2 regions of the Pallidibacillus thermolactis genome follow, and region 2 is predicted to be linked to the other one. Evidence: a T-box and tRNA genes for the amino acid it is inferred to sense, from the RefSeq annotation. Region 2 holds a T-box; the other holds one or more tRNA genes.
The links. The T-box of region 2 lies ahead of OEV82_RS00170 (valine--tRNA ligase). A T-box ahead of a tRNA ligase gene usually reads a tRNA of that ligase, here a tRNA-Val.
Positions count from the first base shown of each region.

Region 1: it encodes a tRNA-Val, which carries the amino acid that the T-box ahead of OEV82_RS00170 (valine--tRNA ligase) is inferred to sense. The anticodon was not compared.

Region 1 is NZ_JAOUSE010000024.1:25,944-29,147, reverse strand. Features, by position in the region: gene OEV82_RS08930 (YxeA family protein) at 13-369, opposite strand; gene OEV82_RS08925 (hypothetical protein) at 1,071-1,397, shown strand; tRNA gene OEV82_RS08920 (tRNA-Val) at 1,642-1,714, shown strand; gene OEV82_RS08915 (LCP family glycopolymer transferase) at 3,196-3,204, shown strand, end outside.
Region 2 is NZ_JAOUSE010000001.1:34,559-37,762, reverse strand. Features, by position in the region: gene OEV82_RS00170 (valine--tRNA ligase) at 1-1,214, opposite strand, end outside; T-box leader at 1,299-1,556, opposite strand; gene OEV82_RS00165 (hypothetical protein) at 1,783-1,974, shown strand; gene ysxE (spore coat protein YsxE) at 2,016-3,050, opposite strand; gene OEV82_RS00155 (LysM peptidoglycan-binding domain-containing protein) at 3,151-3,204, opposite strand, start outside.

The DNA of each region.
Region 1 (3,204 bases), on a different contig from region 2:
AAAAAATTTTATTTATTCACTCAACCTATGTTTAACTTTCTCAGGTAACTCTATACCTTGCACTTCTTCCCACTCTTCAACAAAAGAACCTTTTGCGGTGATTTTTAAATAAGCCTGTTCTTTTAGTACTTTTCCTGAACTAAATGTTACTTCTCTTTCTTCGCCATCTTTATTATAACCGGTGAGCGTATATTCATATCTCGGACCATTTGAAACAGGAGCTTTATTTATTTGGACATACACCTGTTCTTTAGGTATAAAAGGGTTAATATGATCTCGATCTTCTTTTGGTATAATCGTAAAAATTCCTGCGATGATAATCGTCAAAAAAAGAATGATTCCGATCAATGTTTTCATTATTTTTTTCAATGTTGATCTCTCCTTGTTATTTTAATACTAGAAAAACAAATTTCCTTGCTAGTTTTACTTTAATGAATACCGACATTGTTTACTATCGAATTAAATTACATGTATATTACACTTTTGTAAGCTAGTGGCTAATTCCAATTACGAAAAGACAAAAAAACGTGAAACCCTTGAAAAATGGATCCCACGTTTCTTACGAATCATATTTATGTATATTTTACGTTTGTAATTGATGTATGATCAAAAATTTACTGTCCTTATTTCAATCATTCAAAGATGAGATAAAGGGAAGTCGATGAAACGGCATACTTAAAAAGCAAGCCGTATATGTATTTTCATGCTCTTTTACTTTATTGGAACAAGACTGGCTACTTTGATAAACGGATTTTTTTTACCATTGCTAACCTATAAGGAATCTTTTAACTGACTAAAGCTTGCTAGTTTCTTAAGGATAAAGGCTGTAAGGATTGCTATTATGCTAGGAATATAGATTTGTATATTAGTTAAAAATAATTCTGACAATGAAGATAATTGAAATCAATGTATAAGTTATGTTGAAGCATCTAGAATCCTAGGTTGTATTTGTACCAGCTGGAGAATACGCATTTGTTACTTTTGAAGGTAGCGGACAATATTTTGTCGAAAAAGATGATGCTGGAAATATTATCGATAATGAAAACTTTGATAGTTTTGGATATGTGTATGTGCATGGTGCAGGTAATATTCAAACAGATGCCGTTCTAATTAATCTAAATGATTTTGATACTTTAGGAGTAAGTAGCGCTAAAGAAATATATGAAATTTTAAATGATAAAACAGATTACAAAGATGGAGCATGGTATAAAGTTGGTGTGGATATTCCTGCAGGAGAATACGTTATCGAAAGTTATGGTGAAGGATATATTGCTATCATGAGTGGGCCTGTTGGAAAAAGTGAAATAATAGATAACGAAATCTTTAATGGTAGATACGCTGTAAATGTTTCCGATGGACAATACTTAAAGATTTCCAGAGGAACAATTTCTCAGTAATTTATAATATGGATGGGGCTGTAATAGCCCTTTTTTTACTACATGTAAAGAATAATTTTCTATTCTTAAAAAGGAGTTAAATTTATCCATAATCTGAAACCAGTAATGGTTTAAAGAATTTACAAAAAATAATCATCAAGACATTAAATATCTAATCTCACAAATAAAAGAATTAAAACTTAAATCCCCCTTGACAACGATTGAGATATCCATTATATTTATAATTGTCTTAATTAAATATTATGATTCCGTAGCTCAGCTGGGAGAGCACCACCTTGACAGGGTGGGGGTCGGTGGTTCGAGTCCACTCGGAATCACTACAGCAAAAGGCATATTCCATAAGGGTTTATGCCTTTTTTCTTTGTTTTTCTTTTCGCCTTTCCTTTCCATTTTCTAGGTGAAATGAGGGTAAAAAAGAAAAAGGACTACTTTTTGAATTAAATCACACTAAAAACCCCCCTTCTTATCGTTTTACGGTAAAATATCAGAATTATTGAAATTTTGTAATTAAGGTGACGAATAAAAAAATGGAGATAAGAAATTCTGCCAAAGCTATTATAGTTCAAGACAATAACTTGTTAGCTATGTATTAATCATGAGGGCGGAATTTATTTCGTATTAAAAACGTATCCATTTTGTCCTTGGGTATGATTGATAGTGTGGTAGACCAAAGTCGTTTGCAAAGACAAAGAAATATTCCCCTCCTTGCCATTCATCTCCAAGTAATTCTTTCTCCTTAAACCGTTGTTCTTTGTATCGGATAAAAAGCGGTATTAAATTTGATGGAATGGTGACTGGTTGCCTGATATAAAAATAACAAAAACCAATAAAATTGATGAGATAATGAAACGTTTCATTTTTTCCTCCAAACATTGTTGTCGATACATATGGTAATCTTAGGTACTAATCACGAATTATATTGATAAAAAGTATGGATTTAATTTTTGGTAGGAACTTGAGATGCCAGATATTTACAAATTATCATTTACGGTAAAGAACGAATGGATGTACAAAAATAAGCAAAAACCAAACTAAATGAGGGTGTTTTAGAATGAATTGCGGGCTAAACTGATTCGGAATACCTCCAATTCCCCGTTTCGAATCGGAAATATGTCATTAGAATGTCATTAGAATAGCCGAGAACTAAGGGTTCTTCAACTTATTTTGGAATACATTCAACTTAGGAACTTTCCTTGATAAGGTGGGGGTCGGTGGTTCGAGCCCACTCGGAATCACTACTTATTATAGAGCTTGAATTCCTTGCAACAGAAGATTCAAACTTTTGTTGTTGTTCCCCTCCCTCTTCCCGTAACTCATTACAAATTTAAATGACATTTCTACTAATCTATGATGAAAAAGATTGGCAATTGTACTTATAAACACAAGACAATTACCTTATTTATTAATCTATTCATATAAATGGAAATTTTTTGTATTAAAAATAAAATTATTATTTATAGGACTAATGAAATATGTTACCTTTATATATAAAGGGGAACACTCAAAAAACCATACTTTATTCTTATTACAATTATACTCCATTTGCTTTAATAGAAATCAACTTATTTATCTTATGGTTTTCTGTTATTGATAAAAAACGGATACGCTAAAAGTATGATTCAATAATTCATGATGGTACAAAAACTAAATATCGTTCTATGTATGTAAATCATGCTCAGTATCTCAATTAATTTCAATCAATATCTAATAAAATAAAACGAAATAAAGATACTCTTGTTTTTTTTTGAGTAAAACTCTATCAAAAAACAACAAACTTATAAGGTTAAGGTGATAACAAATGAAATTT
Region 2 (3,204 bases):
TGTAAACCTTCCATCCAGTTAATATATTCTTTTTCAAAACGACTTGGTACAAAATGTACCTTTGTGTCTTCAGATTTTTGAATATCAAGGGCTGCTTTCGCTAATGGTTCCATTTTGACAAACCATTGAGTCGATAAATAAGGTTCGACAATGGCATCGGTACGTTCGGAGTGGCCGACAGAGTGAACCATTTCTTCAATCTCAACGAGGACGCCCGCTTCTTGCAAGTCTTTTACAAGTTGCTTCCGACATTCGAAACGATCCATACCTTGATATTTACCCGCATTTTCATTCATTGTCGCATCTTCATTCATCACGACAATTTGCTCTAAGTTATGACGATTCCCTACTTCAAAGTCGTTTGGATCATGGGCAGGTGTAATTTTCACCGCTCCTGTTCCAAATTCCATATCCACATATTCATCAGCAATAATTGGAATTTCTCGGTTAACAATTGGTAATATAACCGTTTTACCAATCAAGTGTTGATAACGTTCATCTTTTGGATGAACAGCAACCGCTGTATCACCAAGCATTGTTTCTGGACGTGTTGTCGCAATTTGAATATAGCCAGAACCATCTTTTAACGGATAGCGCATATGATAAAAAGCGCCAGGAATCTCTTTATAAATAACTTCAATGTCAGACAAAGCCGTTTTTGCTACCGGATCCCAGTTAATAATATATTTACCGCGGTAAATTAAACCTTTTTCATAAAGAGAAACGAATACTTTACGCACCGCTTTAGATAATCCTTCATCTAACGTAAAACGTTCGCGGCTGTAATCCAGCGCAAGACCAAGTTTTGCCCACTGTTTTCGGATGTGATCTGCATATTCTTCCTTCCACTTCCATGCTTCTTCAAGGAATTTTTCTCGACCTAAATCATGGCGAGATTTCCCTTCTTCACGAAGTTTTTGTTCCACTTTCGCTTGTGTTGCAATTCCGGCATGGTCCATACCTGGTAGCCACAATACGTCATAGCCTTGCATTCGTTTCATACGTGTAATAATATCTTGCAACGTTGTATCCCACGCATGACCAAGATGAAGTTTTCCTGTAACGTTTGGTGGTGGGATCACGATGGAATATGGTTGTTTTGATTCGTCATCTTTCGCTTCGAAAAACTTACCATTCACCCACCAATCATAACGACCTTGTTCAACCGACTTCGGATCATATTTTGTCGGCATCGATATTTGTTCTTCACTCATTAAAAAACCTCCTAATTTATTATACAGTTGCAAATGATTGTTTCCGTTTAAAGATGTTCGTTAAAAATAAAAAAACCCCACTCGTTAAAGGACGAATGGAGTTGTTCGCGGTACCACCTTTATTCACAGATGCAAAAAACGACATCTTCTCAATATGAAATATAGAGAAGCTGCATCTGGCTCTCAATTGGATAACGGTTTTCCCGGTTCATTGCTACTAGAAACTTCACAATAACTGCTCATGGGCGACCTTCCAATAGTGCTATTTAGGAAACTTCCACCAAACTGTTTCCCTCTCTAGAAATAGCGAGCTATTGTACTCCTCCCAATCATGGCATCTGCTTATATAATTTATATCTTATTTTATATATAAAATTCATGTTTCGTCAATCATTATCGGCCTAAATTTAATAAAATATACCTAATTTTTCTTTCATGGGGTGAACGTTCCTGTTTGACTAATAGACAACATTTAGGAAAAATAAACAACTTCCCAATCTTTTTACATACAATAATATAAATTAGCTCTTTTATAACTACAAAGCTAGGCATTAAGAGGGGGAGGATCATGAGGAAAAAGTATAACCCATATTTATTGCCACCTTGGTTAAAAACGATACGTGAAATTGGAAGACAACTCATTATCCCGTTTACAATTTTCCAAGGAATTCGGACTTTAATTTTACCTACAACCTTTGATGTTATTCTATTACTTGTATTTCTACTCATCTGTGCAGCTTATTATATGGATATAATATGATGGCGGAGGAACACCCATTTCCTCCGCATGTTTTTATACAATTAATGCTCACCTTGTGTTTGCTCACTTGCTTGCTTTTGTTGTTGATCCAATTGTTCCATCCTGCTGATGACATATTCGATATTTTTCAATCGCCAGTAACTTTTTTGAATCCGTTTTGTCATTTTTAATTCATGATTTGCGGCCGTTCGCGTCGTGTATTTTTGTAATAAATGAAAAATAAAACCGGGATGAGCCAAATAACTTTTTAATAACAGCTTTTCAGTTTCATGTAATGGATTATTCCTCATGTAAGTGTAAATCCAGTCAATACATTCGTCACATTGTTTCGGATACGTATTTAATGTTCTTGATAAATATGGCAACAGATCTTGAAAGGAAGAACCGATATGACTATTTTCAAAGTTAATAAAATACCCATAACCGTTATGATCCACAATATAATGATCCGGTTGTAACTTTCCATGAACAAGGACAGAACGCATCTTTTTTTCTTCTAACATTTTCTGTTTCCAATCTTCTAATTTTCTTAAGGCATACTCATATGCCTTTCGGAATTCATTGTAATATTGGACAAATTCCCATTCAAATGGGGACATATACCACTTTTGTTCGGCCTGCTCAATCCAAAGATCGAGTACTTCACGTTCCTTTTGCCACTGTAGATTTGTTCGTTCAAAATGCTCTTCAATGACTTCTTTTTCTACTTTCATTTCTTGTGCTGTCATATGGTGTAGCCTCGCTAATTCGCGAAACATCTTTTTTTCATTTTCGATTTTTTCCTCTTGATTACTTTCAATCCATGGTGCAAGATAATACAATTTATGTTGGCGCATGACCCCATATTGATAATGTTTAGTCGGATATAACGGCACAAAGCGTTGGAACCCTTTCGTAAAAAGGATTTGAAAGGTATTGTAAAAATTGATACTGTTTCGAGCATCCATTTCCTTTAACGCATAACTCTTATCTCCATGGTAGACTCGATATGCTTTGCCATAAGGTTCAATATGATCAGGAATGACATTATATTCTCGTAAAACAGAGTGTAGCTCTTCGATTTTCCTTTGCTCCATTCATTCACCTCCCAAAATGCCTGACTCATTTTTTCAATATAAGACAAAAAACGGGTAAAAAACCCGTTTCCAATCGTAGCTATATTTCATTTTGGACCTCTTAATGATGCGATTTTTGTGTTTCAGGTATATATAAAATTTGACCTTCATAAGC